One region of the Erwinia wuhanensis genome, then DNA from elsewhere that is predicted to be linked to it. Evidence: predicted binding sites of a transcription regulator. Region 1 holds the regulator's gene; the other holds the start of a gene.
What was found. Region 1 encodes LexA, which represses DNA repair genes until DNA is damaged. Its sites were predicted from a motif close to TNCTGTATGTACATACAGNA; they were not measured.
Positions count from the first base shown of each region.

Region 2: umuD (translesion error-prone DNA polymerase V autoproteolytic subunit) is a predicted target of LexA. The motif match lies at 6,070-6,089, and genes of this name have one in related genera.

Region 1 covers NZ_JAUJUH010000004.1:459,573-467,227, forward strand. Annotated here, with positions in the region: gene pspG (envelope stress response protein PspG) at 1-195, opposite strand, end outside; gene dusA (tRNA dihydrouridine(20/20a) synthase DusA) at 444-1,439, opposite strand; gene QZH36_RS12720 (conjugal transfer protein TraF) at 1,553-2,791, opposite strand; gene zur (zinc uptake transcriptional repressor Zur) at 3,230-3,745, shown strand; gene QZH36_RS12730 (CsbD family protein) at 3,893-4,102, opposite strand; gene lexA (transcriptional repressor LexA) at 4,750-5,358, opposite strand; gene QZH36_RS12740 (diacylglycerol kinase) at 5,456-5,830, opposite strand; gene plsB (glycerol-3-phosphate 1-O-acyltransferase PlsB) at 5,959-7,655, shown strand, end outside.
Region 2 covers NZ_JAUJUH010000001.1:53,077-60,731, forward strand. Annotated here, with positions in the region: gene QZH36_RS00205 (cation:proton antiporter) at 1-305, opposite strand, end outside; gene hemB (porphobilinogen synthase) at 985-1,962, shown strand; gene QZH36_RS00215 (LysR family transcriptional regulator) at 2,042-2,926, opposite strand; gene QZH36_RS00220 (MFS transporter) at 3,203-4,399, shown strand; gene umuC (translesion error-prone DNA polymerase V subunit UmuC) at 4,372-5,634, opposite strand; gene umuD (translesion error-prone DNA polymerase V autoproteolytic subunit) at 5,618-6,052, opposite strand; gene QZH36_RS00235 (DUF421 domain-containing protein) at 6,418-7,110, shown strand; gene QZH36_RS00240 (ROK family protein) at 7,332-7,655, opposite strand, start outside.

The sequences.
Region 1 (7,655 bases):
TTTACGGTATGCGCGATAAATCCATACCGCAGCGACCGCCAGCGCCAGCCAAGGCAGCATTTTAATGACCACCATCAGCAAACCGGCGAACATCATCACTACGCTGGCGACAAACAGCGCCAGGATAATCCCCAGCAGCGAAACGCCCGTCAGCAGCAGCATGACAAAAAAGCCAAGCACGAAAAAGATTTCCATCAGCGTTCCTCCCGTTAAAGATGCTGTAGCACTATTACAAGATCCGTGCCAGAAATGCAGTTCATCTAAAGCTTTGAATTTAATGAGAAAGGATAAAAGAACCGCACGGAGGGCCTGGTCAATATCGCTATTACCTGGCGCGATATTGACCAGGTAATAGCGAGCCAGCAGCAGGCCGTGCTTTACAGGCGGTCATTCGAGGATTTCTGCCGGCCGCCGCTTACTGATAGCGCCTTTGGCCCGACGGCTTATACCGCTGTCGGTACCTTGTCGGCCACCAGCGCCAGCGCGGCTTCCAGCGTCTCTACGTTCGCACCCGGCTTGTGGGCATTTTCACTCAGATAACGACGCCACTGGCGTGCGCCAGGGATCCCCTGAAACAGCCCCAGCATATGGCGAGTGATATGGCCCAGGTAAGTTCCCTGCGCCAGTTCGCGTTCAATATAAGGGTACATTGAGCGCACCACCGCCACCGGATCGACCGCAGGACGATCGCAGCCAAACAGCTCCCGATCAACCTCTGCCAGCATTCCCGGATTTTGATAGGCTTCGCGGCCTACCATCACGCCATCCACATGCTGCAAATGCGCTTTGGCTTCCGCCAGCGACTTGATGCCGCCGTTAATCGACAGCGTCAAATGCGGAAAATCACGTTTCAGTTGATAAACGCGCTCGTAGTCCAGCGGCGGGATCTCGCGGTTCTCTTTCGGGCTGAGGCCGGAAAGCCAGGCTTTACGCGCATGGATAATAAACATGTCGCAGCCGCCCTGTTCCGATACCTGACGGATAAAATCGCAGAGAAACTCATAGCTGTCCTGCTCATCAATGCCGATACGGGTTTTTACCGTGACCGGAATCGACACGCGATCGCGCATGGCCTTCACCGCGTCCGCCACCAGCGCGGCTTCTCCCATCAGGCAGGCGCCGAAGCGTCCGTTCTGCACGCGGTCGGAAGGACAACCGACGTTCAGGTTGATCTCGTTATAGCCGCGAGCCTGCGCCAGTTCGGCACATTGCGCCAGCGCAAGCGGATCGCTACCGCCAAGCTGCAGGGCGACCGGCTGCTCCTGCTGGTTCCAGGCCAGATAGTCGCCTTTGCCATGAATAATGGCGCCGGTGGTGACCATCTCGGTGTAAAGCAACGCCTGACGGCTCAGCTGACGGTGAAAGTAGCGGCAGTGGCGGTCGGTCCAGTCCAGCATTGGCGCAACGGAAAAACGGTGGGCAGGTAAATTTTGGGTCATAAAGCGCAAAGACTCTGATTAACAAATGACGATAATGTGCGCAATGATAGCATGACTGCCCGCAATCGCTAAACGGGCTGTAAGGGCGCACGGTGATGCGCCCCTGAGAGAAATCAGAACGTGAAGTTAAGCTGGGCTACCGCGCCCCAGGTATTGTCATTGCCCCGCATTCCGGCCAGGTCCAGATGTACCCTGTTAAACGGCGACACGCCAAAACCGGCGGTGACCACGTTGGTATCGTTAGACTTCATATCCGCACGATAACCTGCACGCAGCTGCAGCCAGTCCAGTACGCGATACTCCGCGCCCACGCCTGCATACTGGCTGTCTTCCACCGTTTTAAACCGTTTGGTCGGCGTGGCGTCCACATCCAGCGCCGCCGTCAGCCGCTCGGTATGATAAGAGACGCCAGGCGTCACTACCGGGCGGATCTGGTAAGTATCCTTGTAGCCGTTCACTTCGCGGGTATCGATATCGCGGGCAATCAGGTTCTGCGCGCTGACGCCCAGCGTCCAGTTATCGTTCAGATCGGTCGCCGCACCGGCATCCATGTTGAAACCGGTATTGGAATTTTTATAGCGCCCTTTGGTGAAATCCGACTTGTCGTAGTTATAAACGGAGGCGCTATAGTTATAGAGATAAGTCTTCTGGATCTTCGGCGTGATGCCAAACGAAACCGGATGACCGGCAATATTGAACTCATGCGCCACGGCAACGCCGTAGTCATAAACTATGGCGCCGCGTCCCAGCGCTGACGAGGTCAGCGAGTCCTGCGCGCCCGGCCGTGGAAAATCGGTGCCGTCGGCAATGCGCTGCAAATAGTCGATATCGCCCTGGCTGACGTTCGCCGTCACGTGCGCCGTACCGTAAGCTTTCGCCACAAAGGCAAAAGGCAGCACTTCGTTCGGCACGGTCACCGCCACGGCCGCGCCTGCCGTAGCCCAGGCTTTGTTGCCCTTGATGCCGCGCAGCTGGCTCGCCAGATCGCCGGCCGCCGCCCGCACGCGTGGATAATTCAGGCTGATGGGATCCTGCTCGGCAATGTCCTGATAGCGGTCAACGCTGTCGCTCAGGTCATCCACTTTATCGATGAGCTTGTGCTTATCCGTCAGCTGCGCGCCAGCGGCCGGAAGAATAATACTGACATCGTCTTCCGGCTGGGCTTTCGTCATCAGCGCCGGGTTAGCCAGCACCGCCGTGCCATAGGTTGAAGAGGCTACGCCCGTGCCACCCATCGCATCGTTGCGAGCGTCGTAGTAGTTGCCAGCGGCCAGAGCGCTTAGCGGAGCCAGAAACAGCACGGGAAATACAACCGGTCGGGTGAATCTGTTCAGCTTAAATTTTTTGACCATTTACTTCTAACCCTTCAACAAAGGAGACAGCGCCTGAAGCGCGACAAGTGTGATTGTCCGTATAATGGGCCGAACGGCGCTAAGTCATTAGCCTGAACTAAGTCAAATTACCGGGGCTTTTCTGCTCATTGCACGGCTTTTAATCTGCTAGCTGGCTTGAAAATAAGCCGTGTTTTCAACGTCTGCTGTGGAAAGGTTTACAAATATTTAAGTAAATGTAGCCAAAACATTTCAGAGTGCAACCGTTATTGACGGTCTTCTTTAGTAATGAATGGTACAACGCAGTTGATGACAAAGGTGAGCTTCCGCTCTTCGGATTTGACTGAAATTTTTTGCGGGCATAGCGATGAAGGGAGACGCTCAGGCGGGAAGCCGGAAGCGCGGCGTTTTTATCGGCGCTGTGATAATATAACGTGCTAAGCCAGCCTGGGGAGATCTATGAACATTAACAGTCCTGAAAATATTCTGTCGCAGGCGGAAGCTATCTGTCAGCAGCGCAACGTCAGGCTGACGCCTCAGCGTCTGGAGGTGCTGCGGCTGATGAGCCAGCACCACGGCGCGATCAGCGCGTACGACCTGCTGGACCTGCTGCGCGCCAGCGAACCGCAGGCCAAACCGCCCACTATCTATCGGGCATTGGACTTTCTGCTGGAGCAGGGATTCGTGCATCGCGTGGAGTCCACCAACAGCTATGTCGTCTGCCATCATTTCGAAGAGCCTGCGCATACCTCGGCGATGCTGATCTGCGACCGCTGCGGCGGCGTAGCGGAGCAACATGCGGAAGGCGTGCAGGATATTCTGAAGTCCCTGTCGCGGGCAGCGGGCTTTGCGCTGACCAACAGCGTGATTGAAGCGCACGGATTGTGCCAAAGCTGCGTTGAGGTGGAAGCCTGCCAGCATCAGGATGCGTGCCAGCACGATCATACGCTTGGGACAAAAAAGCGCGGTCGTTGAAACGGTCAACCATCAGAATAATTTAAGCGGCGGGATCGCGCCAGACAAAACAACAAGGGCAGCGCCAGAAGCGCTGCCCTTGCTTTAGAAGGCTATCCGGAGAATCGGCCCTGGCAGTGCCAGTCAGCCTTTCCGGGGGCTATCTTATCAGAAACGGTGGTTGTTGCTGGTTTCCCAGTCGCCCAGCTCTTTCTCAGCCTGGTCTTTGGTGTAGCCATAACGTTCCTGAATTTTACCGACCAGCTGATCGCGTTTACCTTCTACGACGGTCATGTCGTCATCGGTCAGCTTGCCCCATTTTTCTTTAAATTTACCTTTTAACTGTTTCCAGTTACCGCCGGCTTCGTCTTTATTCATCTTGTTTCTCCTTAACCTTAGGTGATAACAGCTTATCGTTACAGCAAAACCACTGACAGCAACATAAAACGCTGCCCAAATGCTTAACGTACAGATAATTGTAGTAGAAGATGGCAGGTTTGCACGGCGAGGCGGCGTATTTTTCTAAAAAAAAGCGAAGCGGCACGGGCCGGGCAGCAAAAATCGCGCGGGCTCGGATACTTAAGAAGCGGGAGAACAGAAGCGCTGAGGCGATTTTGCCGGTTCGATCGAAGGGAGCGGGAAGCGACGGATGCCAACAGAGAGTAACCGCCCATACGGAATGCCAACACACAATAACGCCAATGCGGAATACCAACAGGCAGTAAATATCAGCGTGGGATACGAAAAGACAATAAACGCTAAATACGAACAGGAGCGGGCATCGATATATGTCGGACAGAACTACGATGGCTTGCGCTCCACAGGAGACATTCAGGCACGGTCAGACAATATGGCAGGGGCAGACAACAACCGTAGGTGCGGTCAGACAATATGGCAGGGGCATACAGCAGAAGGATTCAGACAATATGAGAGGTGCGAAATAAAAGCCGTAGGCGATACGCCCGCCGGTAGAAGCAAGCCTCTGCGTCATCGCAACGACGCAGAGGCGGCACGGCGTCTGGCTATTACAGCCAGCTACCGTTGCGGATCACGCCGACGGCAAGCCCTTCGATAGAGAAGGTATGCTCACGCAGATCCACCACAATCGGCTGGAACTCGCTGTTTTCCGGCAGCAGCTGCACAATGTTGCCCTGCTTTTTCAGGCGCTTGACGGTGACTTCATCATCAATACGCGCTACCACGACCTGGCCATTGCGCACGTCCTGGGTTTTATGAACCGCCAGCAGGTCGCCATCCATAATGCCGATATCCTTCATCGACATGCCGCTAACGCGCAGCAGGAAATCCGCGCCCGGCTTAAACAGATCGGGATCGACCTGGTAATGGCCTTCGATATGCTGTTCCGCCAGCAGCGGTTCGCCTGCCGCCACGCGGCCAATCAGCGGCAGGCCATCGACTTCTTCCATCATCAGGCGGATACCGCGTGATGCGCCGGAAACGATCTCGATAACGCCTTTACGCGCCAGCGCCTTCAGGTGTTCTTCAGCCGCATTCGGGGAGCGGAAGCCGAGCTGAGCGGCAATCTCTGCCCGCGTCGGCGGCATGCCGGTCTGGTTAATATGCTGGCGAATCAGGTCATAGACCTGCTGCTGCCTTGCCGTTAGTGCTTTCATCCCGCCCCCTGGTTGTTTATACAGTCGACTGTGAGTATATACAGGTATTTCGTCAATGAAAACCTCAAGCCGGATAAAAAACCATGGTGATAGCTATTTAGCCCGGCGGCTGGTGAGAAAGCAGAATCGTCAGCCAGACAAAAACCGCTAACAGAATAGCTAACAGCACGGCAGCTGAGCCCATATCTTTGGCGCGCCCGGAAAGCTCGTGGAACTCATTGCCCAGCCTGTCGACCACGGCTTCTATCGCGCTGTTGAGGATTTCCACAATCACCACCAGCGCGACGGAGCCAATCAGCATGACTCTGGCCAAAGGCGTCACGTCCAGCCAGCAGGCGATAATAATCGCCACTACCGCCGCAACCACTTCCTGGCGGAAAGCCGCCTCGTGTTGCCAGGCCGCCCGTAATCCTTTCCAGGAATACCCCGCAGCTTTAATGATCCGCGTTAAACCCGAGGCGTTATTTGCCATAATCAGGGAACCCTTTGTTCTGTTTAGCGTCAATGTCAGGGTAGCGCACATTTTGCAACACCACAGATCTCATGCAAGGATTCTGGTATGCTTGCGGCGCTTTGCTAACAAGAGGCTTTATGTTGTCTATGTCAGGTTGGCGTAACTTATATTACAAATTATTGAATTTACCGGTAAAAATGCTGGTAAAAAGTAAAGCGATCCCTGCCGAGCCGGTCGTTGAGCTGGGGCTGGATACGTCGCGTCCTATTATGTATGTGCTGCCATACGATTCAAAGGCCGATTTGCTGGCGCTGCGTGAGCAGTGTCGCAAAGAGGATCTGCCCGATCCTTTAGACCCGCTGGAGATCGACGGCACGCTGCTGCCCCGCTACGTCTTTATTCATGATGGCCCGCGCGTATTTCCTTATTACGCGGCCAATCCGGAATCCGTAAAGACGTTTCACGACTATCTGGATCTCCATCGCAGCAACCCGCTGCTGGACGTGCAGATGGTGCCCGTCTCGATTATGTTTGGTCGGGCGCCGGGGCGTGAAGTTCAGGGCGAAAGCCAGCCGCATCTGCGCGTGCTGAACGGCATTCAGAAATTTATCGCCGTCCTGTGGCTGGGCCGCGACAGCTTTGTGCGTTTCTCGCCGATGGTGTCGCTGCGCCGTATGGCAACCGAGCACGGCACCGATAAAACCATCGCCCAGAAGCTGGCGCGCGTGGCCAGAATGCACTTTGCCCGTCAGCGCCTTGCCGCAGTCGGCCCGCGTCTGCCTGTGCGTCAGGATCTGTTCAACAAGCTCTTACAGTCCAAGGCTATCGCCAAGGCCGTAGAGGACGAAGCGCGCAGTAAGAAAATCTCCCATGAGAAGGCGCAGCAGAACGCCATTGAGCTGATGGAAGAAGTTGCCGCGGATTTCTCCTACGAGGCAATCCGTCTGACCGACAGGATCATGGGCTGGACGTGGAGCAAGCTCTATCAGGGCATCAACGTCAACGGCGGCGAGCGCGTGCGTCAGCTGGCGCAGGACGGCCATGAAATCGTTTACGTGCCGTGCCACCGCAGCCATATGGATTACCTGCTGCTCTCCTACGTGCTTTATCACCAGGGCCTGGTGCCGCCGCATATCGCTGCGGGCATCAACCTGAACTTCTGGCCGGCCGGCCCGATTTTCCGTCGCCTGGGCGCGTTCTTTATTCGCCGCACGTTTAAGGGCAACAAGCTCTACTCCACCGTTTTCCGCGAATACCTGGGCGAGCTGTTCACCCGTGGCTATTCCGTGGAGTACTTTGTGGAAGGCGGCCGTTCCCGAACCGGACGCCTGCTCGATCCAAAAACCGGCACGCTGTCGATGACCATTCAGGCGATGCTGCGCGGCGGCAACCGCCCGATTACGCTGGTGCCGATTTACATCGGCTACGAGCACGTCATGGAAGTTGGCACCTATGCCAAAGAGCTGCGCGGCGCGACCAAAGAAAAAGAAGGCTTTATGCAGATGGTGCGCGGGCTGCGCAAGCTGCGCAATCTGGGCCAGGGCTACGTCAACTTCGGTGAACCGCTGCCGCTGGTGGCTTACCTGAACAAGCACGTGCCGGAATGGCGCGACGCTATCGACCCGATCGAATCCCAGCGTCCGGCCTGGCTGACGCCAGCGGTCAACGATATCGCCCAGCGCGTCATGGTGCGGATCAATAACGCGGGCGCGGCCAACGCCATGAACCTGTGCGTTACCGCGCTGCTGGCTTCCCGTCAGCGTTCGCTAACCCGTGAGCAGCTGGTGGAACAGCTGGACTGCTATATTCAGCTGCTGCGCAACGTGCCTTATTCGCCGGACGC
Region 2 (7,655 bases), on a different contig from region 1:
AGCAGCATGCCGGGGAAAGCCAGCCGCATCCCTAGCCGCCAGCCCTGATGCCGGAACGGCAGCCTGAGTTTCAGCCCGGTGATAAACAGCGAGGCCGCCATTGCGATCTCGGTAAGGTGAGCGGTCAGTTCGGCATGAGCGGCAATATCGATATGCAGCAGATCCAGCACCCAGGGGCCACAAATTACGCCGGCAATCAGGTAGAGAGAAAACGTGGTGATCGGGCCGCGATTGATCCAGCCTGATGCCAGCGACATCAGTAATAAAAGCCCGCCCGTTGCGGCTGTCCAGCCAAGAAAATCCATCGATACGCCTCCATAGTCGTCAGGGGTGATATGGACGCTGACTTAACATGCAAAGCGCCACAGAAAAAAATACAACAAAAACAAGCATATATATTATAAATTTAAGGTTTCCCTTTTCCCGGTGACAGCAAATTGTCTACTTAAATCATATACCTGGCTCACTGAGTATAGACCTAAAAAAAGGGGCGCTTGCGCAAATGGGCCGTCAGGCGGAAACCCGTCCGTGGCGAAACGTCTTTAGCGCCAGTTCTGCGCAACGTCCGTCTGGAACTGCAATTTCCGGGATGAGCGTTACGGCTCAGGGCTGGGGCTGCTTTTTGTCCGCCTTCATTTGCCGTGCCTGAACTGATAAGCCCACAAAATGACTGAGTGCTGAACCACACCCGAAAAACGATTAGCGTTAGCGGCCAGAGGCTTTACAAGGCCGGGCAAAATTTCAGGATGTCATGGCGTCCGATCATGAAAATTCTCACCAGGATTACCGCCTGTCTGTTACTTATTTCAGCGCGGCCAACAGAGGCGGCGTCGCGGATAACAACCCAGGCATTCTGTGCCGTTCGCCAGTGAAGAAAAGCGACAGACATTGTCAGAAAGCGCCTGTGGGTATACTGTTAACGGACTTTCTTTTTATCCCTGCGGCGCCTCTCTGCCGCTGACTATCTGCTAAACCGAGGTTGTTTTGTCGACTCTATCCCCAATTCTTCGTCCACGACGCCTGCGTCAAACGCCTTCCTTCCGCTCGCTGTTTCAGGAAACATCGCTCAGCATTAACGATCTGGCGCTGCCGATCTTTGTTGAAGAGGGTCTGGACGACTATAAAGCGATTCAGGCCATGCCTGGCGTGATGCGTATTCCGGAAAAACGTCTGGCCTATGAGATCGAGCGCATCGCGAAAGCGGGCATCCGTTCGGTAATGACCTTCGGCATCTCTCATCATACCGACGCCGACGGCAGCGATACCTGGCAGGAAAACGGGCTGGTTTCGCGCATGTCCCGTATCTGTAAAGAGACCGTCCCGGAAATGATCGTTATGTCCGATACCTGTTTTTGCGAATACACCTCGCACGGGCACTGCGGCGTGCTGCACGATCATGGCGTGGACAACGACGCCACGCTGATTAACCTGGGCAAGCAGGCGGTTGCCGCCGCGCGCGCGGGTGCCGACTTTATCGCGCCTTCCGCCGCGATGGATGGTCAGGTCGCGGCTATCCGCCACGCGCTGGATGAAGCGGGCTTTACCGATACGGCTATCATGTCCTACTCCACCAAGTTCGCCTCTTCCTTCTATGGCCCGTTCCGTGAAGCGGCAGGCACCTCGCTGAAGGGCGATCGCAAAACCTATCAGATGAACCCGATGAACCGCCGCGAAGCGATCCGCGAGTCGTTAATCGACCAGGCCGAAGGCGCGGACGCGCTGATGGTAAAACCAGCGGGTGCCTATCTGGATATCATCCGTGACGTGCGCGAACGTACCGAGCTGCCGCTGGCGGCCTACCAGGTCAGCGGCGAGTACGCAATGCTGAAGTTCGCCGCGCAGGCGGGGGCGATCAACGAGCGCGAAGTGGTGCTGGAAAGCCTGGGCGCCATCAAGCGTGCGGGCGCCGATCTGATCTTCAGCTACTTTGCGCTGGATCTGGCCGAGAAAAACCTGCTGTAACCGTAGCGCTTCATTTTAGCCACCAGGGTTAATCACCGGGCAGGACGGGTTTTGCCTGTTCTGCCCGGATAACCGCATCTCAGCGCGGCCCGCGATACCTGACCGCTTCCACAAAGGCGGAAAACGCCGAAGAAGTGTTGCGACGGTTGGGATAATAAAGATGAAATCCTTCAAACGTCGGGCACCAGTCCGCCAGTACCTCTACCAGCCGACCCGCCTCAATATGGGGTTTCGCCATAAAATCCGGGATGCAGGCCAGGCCGATACCGTCCAGCGCGCCGTTCAGGATATGAATATTGCTGTTGCACAACAGCGGGCCGTTGGCCTTGATATTCAGTTTTTTCCCGTCTTTTTCAAATTCCCAGGCGTAAATACTGCCGCCGACCGAATGCCGGATATTAATACAGCGATGGGCGGTCAGATCCTGCGGAACGACAGGGTGTGGATTGCGGCGGAAATAGTCCGGCGCGCCGACCACGGACAGACGCCAGTCCGGCCCGAGGCGCACGGCGATCATATCCCGGCTGATCGATTCGCCTAAACGAATACCGGCATCAAAACGCTCGCTGACAATATTGGTAAAGCCGTAATCAATGCAGATCTCTACGCTGATATCAGGATAGGTGTTGAAAAACGCGGGCAGTATCGGCCGCAGCAAATTTTCCGCCGCGTCGTCTGAGCAGGTGATGCGAATATTACCGGCAGGCGTATGGCGCAGCTCGCCAATGCTGTCAATTTCGCTGTTAATCTGATCGAAAAGCGGCCCAACCGACTGCAACAGACGCTCGCCGGCTTCGGTAGGCGCAACGTTGCGCGTGGTGCGCGCCAGCAGGCGCACGCCCAGCCGTTCTTCCAGATTGCGAATGGTATGGCTCAGCGCCGAAGGGCTGACGCCAAGACCGGCGGCGGCTTTGGTAAAGCTTTGCGCCCGGGCAACGGCCAGAAAGGCCACGATATCGTTCATAGTATCCACGCAGAATTGCTGATTAAATTTCACAAGCGCGTAAAAATTACCCCATCCGATCGCATTACTCTATCTCTTTTACCGCTTCGCCTGCCTGCGGCGCACAAAACTCCAAAGCCCTGCAGTGCCGCTCTTTATGCGTGCTCACGGGGCTCTGAGGCTTTGCGTTCGTTGATTGATGCAAAAAATTCACAATTACATGCGATTACGCCCGTCTAATCATTAACCCGGCCAGCGTGCAAAATAGCGCAAGTGTTAATAATATCGGAATCGTTCATGAATAGTGCTGTAGCGGAACAATCTCGTCATCACCCTGCCTGGGGCGCCGTCTTTTCGATGGCGCTTGGCGTAGTGGTGCTGATCGCCTCAGAATTTATGCCGGTCAGCCTGCTGACGCCCATCGCGCAGGGGTTAGGGATCAGTCAGGGCCATGCCGGACAGGCAATTTCCGTCAGCGGTTTTTTTGCCGTGCTCACCAGCCTGCTTAACACGCCGCTGACCGGGCGTTTCGATCGTAAAAAAGTGCTGATCGCCTTTACGCTGCTGCTGACGCTTTCCGGGCTGACGGTAACCTTTTCGACCAATGGCCTGATGTTTATGGTCGGCAGGGCGCTGTTGGGGATCGCCATTGGCGGCTTCTGGTCGATGTCGACGGCGACGGTGATGCGCCTTGTGCCTGCTCACGCGGTAGCGAAGGGCCTGGCGCTGATCAACGGCGGTAACGCGCTGGCCGCTACCGTCGCCGCGCCGTTGGGCAGTTTTCTTGGGCAGTATATTGGCTGGCGCGGGGCGTTCTTTATGGTGGTGCCGCTGGCCGTTATCGCCTTTATCTGGCAATGGCGCAGCATTCCATCATTGCCCGGCAACGGCCGCAACAAAGCCGCCAACCCGCTGCGCCTGCTTGTTCGGCCGCCCGTGGCGCTGGGCATGGCGGGCATTATGTTTCTGTTTATGGGACAGTTTGGCATTTTTACCTATCTGCGCCCGTTTATGGAAACCGTCACCGGCGCCAACGTCAACCAGCTCTCTTTGCTGCTGCTGTTGCTGGGCGGGGCGGGACTCATCGGCACCTGGCTTATCGGTACGCTGCTTGAGCGCCGCCTCTACGCTTATCTGATCGCCATTCCGCTCGGCATGGCGCTGCTGGCCGCCTTGCTGATCGCGCTGGGGCATTCTCTGCTGCTGACCGGCGTGCTGCTGGCGCTTTGGGGGCTGGTAGCGACGCCTGCGCCGGTGGCGTGGGGGCTGTGGCTAAGCCGCGCGCTGCCCGACGATGCCGAAGCGGGCGGCGGCCTGATGGTGGCGGTGATCCAGATGGCGATCACGCTTGGCGCGGGGCTGGGCGGCCTGCTGTTTGACGCGGCCGGCTGGTGGAGTCCGTTCGCCTTCGGCCTGGCGCTGCTGGTGCTGTCGGCGCTGTTTGCCGGGCTGGCCCGTCGCTCGGTTTACTTCGCCGTCGGCAAATCGCTGTAGCGCGTGGTCCAGGCGGGAGAGAGCATCTCCCGCTTCATCGACCAGCTTTTCTCAATGCCCTGGCCGGCAAACCAGACTTTCCCCTTGCCGGAGCGGTTCAGCGTATCAATGGCGGTCATTAACGCCGCGCTGTTGGCCTTCGGCTGCGTTTCGGCAAACAGATCCAGCTGCGCCACGCCTTCGCTGTAAAAATCGCTCAGCATCACGCCCGCTTTGATATAGCGTTCGCCTTCGCGCCAGATACGGTCCAGCGCCTCGGTCGACACCCGAATAATATCGCGCGTATCGTTCGAGGGCAGCAGCAGCCTGCCGGAGGCCTGGTTGTTGTAGCCGGTGCCGTTGTCGTCGTGCGGGCTGGTGCGGATAAAAACGCTGATAAAGCGGCAATATTGTTTCTCGCCGCGCAGCTTTTCCGCCGCGCGTTCGGCCCAGGCGCAGATCGCCTGATGCATATCCTGATAGTCGGTGACGCGATGCCCGAAAGAGCGGCTACAGACGATCTGCTGTTTAGCGGGTGCCATTTCCTCTAACGCCAGGCAGGATTCGCCGCGCAGCTCGCGCACCGTTCTCTCCATCACCACGCTGAAGTGCTTGCGGAGGGTGGGGACGGGACTGTCGGCCAGATCCAGCGCGTTTTTAATGCCCATCAGCTGCAAACGCTTGCCGACGCGACGGCCAATGCCCCAGACTTCTTCAACCGGCACCAGCGGCAGCAGCCTGCTCTGGCGCGCCGGATCGGAGAGATCGACCACGCCGCCGGTTTTGCTCCACTTCTTCGCCGCATAGTTAGCAAGCTTGGCCAGCGTTTTGGTTGGCGCGATGCCGACGCCGACCGTCAGGCCGGTAGCTTTCAGCACCTGCTGCCGGATGTCGCGGCCAAAATCCTCCAGCGAGAGACAGTTGCTGACGCCGGTCAGATCCAGAAAAGCCTCGTCAATAGAATAAATTTCGCTCGCAGGCGCCAGCTCGCCAAGCAGGGTCATCACCCGATGGCTGAGATCGGCATACAGCGCATAGTTTGAGCTGAAAACCTGCACCTGCTGACGCTGGAGATCCTGTTTAATTTTAAAATAAGGTTCGCCCATTTTAATGCCCAGCGCTTTTGCCTCGGCCGATCGGGAAATAATACAGCCGTCGTTGTTGGAAACGACCACCACCGGCCTGCCGCGCAAATCGGGACGGAACACCGTTTCGCAGGAGGTATAAAAGCTGTTGACGTCAACCAGCGCGAACATTTTTGGTGGATTTCAGAATAAAAGTGACCACGCCAAAAATTTCCAGCTCTTCCGCATCGTGAAACGTAATCGGAGAATAGTGACGATTGCGCGGCATCAGCTGTAAAAAAGGGCGGAGGCGTAGCTCTTTAACGGTAAATTCACCGGCCACGGCCGCTACCACGATATCGCCATGCTCTGCGGTCAGCGAACGATCCACCACCAGCAGATCGTCATGGCCGATCCCGGCCTCAATCATCGAGTCGCCGCTTACTTTGATAAAATAGGTGGCGCTGGGATGACGCAGCACCAGCTTATTCAAATCCAGACGGTCCTCAATATAATCCTGGGCCGGACTGGGAAAGCCGCAGGGTACGCGCTCAATAAACAGCGGTAAAAAAAGATCTTCCATAATTTCAGCAGGGGAAATCGGCTGCATAATGCTTATTCCGGTTTAACTGTGTTTATATACAGTATCGCTGAATGCGGGCGGCAGGCAAGGCATTGATCGGAACTTTCCGGCAACAGATTGTAATAACAGGAATTTATTCGCTTTTTCTTAAAGGTGCGTCCCCGGTTAATAAAGCAGCTTATACTGCAGCGGGAATAATAGTTGCGCCGGAGCAGAAGGATAAGAGCCGCTTATTTCTTTTTTGCGCTAAGTAAAATACAGCGTGGACGCAGGGCCACCAGCCTCGTTTTATGCATCTTAATAATGGCTTTCTGCGCAGGAAAATGTCATAAAATATCAACTTTTCCACTGACGCCTTATCATTTTTTTCTTTGGGATAATCACGCACGCTTATGTTTTCTTTCGACTGGCACCGCTTTTTCTTGAACGATCTTTCCATTACTTTTTTAGGCGAGGTCGCGGTTCGGGTACTCTTCGCCTACATCGTTGTTTTTCTCTTTCTGAAAGTTTCCGGCAGGCGCGGCATTCGCCAGCTGTCGCTGTTTGAGCTGGTGATTATCCTGACGTTGGGATCGGCCTCAGGAGACGTCACTTTTTATGATGATGTGCCTGTGCTGCCGGTCGCGATGGTCTTCCTGGTGCTGCTGGTACTTTATCGTTTTACGACTTTTCTGACCGCACGCAGCTCACGGGTCGCCCGATGGGTGGAGGGCGAAGTGATCACACTGATTCAGGACGGCCTGTATGTGCTGGACAGCCTGGACGGGCTGAACATTTCTGAGGACGAATTCTTTATGGAGCTGCGGCAGGAGGGCGTGGAGCATCTGGGTCAGATCCGGCTGGCGCTGATCGAGCTGGACGGCGATATCAGCGCCTATTACTACGATCGCGAAGAAGTGCGGCCGGGCCTTTCCGTGTTGCCGCCTCAACATCGGCAGGATTATACCTGCGTGCCCGCAGATGGCCTCTACGCCTGCAACCATTGCGGAGAAACGCAGCGGCTACAGGCGCAGCAGCAGCTGAGTTGCCCCCGCTGCCAGCGCAATCTCTGGTCGCTGGCGCTGACCACCCAACGAGCGCGCTAGCGAGGCTGGCGTAGCCAGCATAACGGCAGGCTGCCCAACGAGTGCTGACAGGGTTATTGGTATAGCCTTGCCAATGGCGCCCGCGGGCCGCCTGACAAGCGCGTCAGCGATGTTGCTGGGCTTAGCCTTGCCGTTGGCGCCTGTGGATTGCCTGACAAGCGCGCCAGCGATGTTGCTGGGCTTAGCCTTGCCAATGGCGCCCGTGCGCGCTGATACGCCTGTCAGCCGTGGGTATCGCGCTGGTTACTTTGCAGGAAGTGCCAGGCCGCGCCTAACATCCCGGAATCGTTGCCGAAGGTGGCCGTATCCACCGGGATGGTTTTGCCGAACCAGGCCAGATGAAACTTCACCTCCTCCAGAAAATCCTCGCGCTCGGTGATGCCGCCGCCCAGAAAAATGCATTCGGGATCGAATACGTTCGCCAGGTTATAAATGCCGGCGCACAGATCCTGATAAAAGGTGGTGACCAGCCTGGTGGCGACCGGCTCTTTATTATCCCAGCCGGAAAAAACGTCTTTGCCGCTGACCTCGTCCACATCACGCCC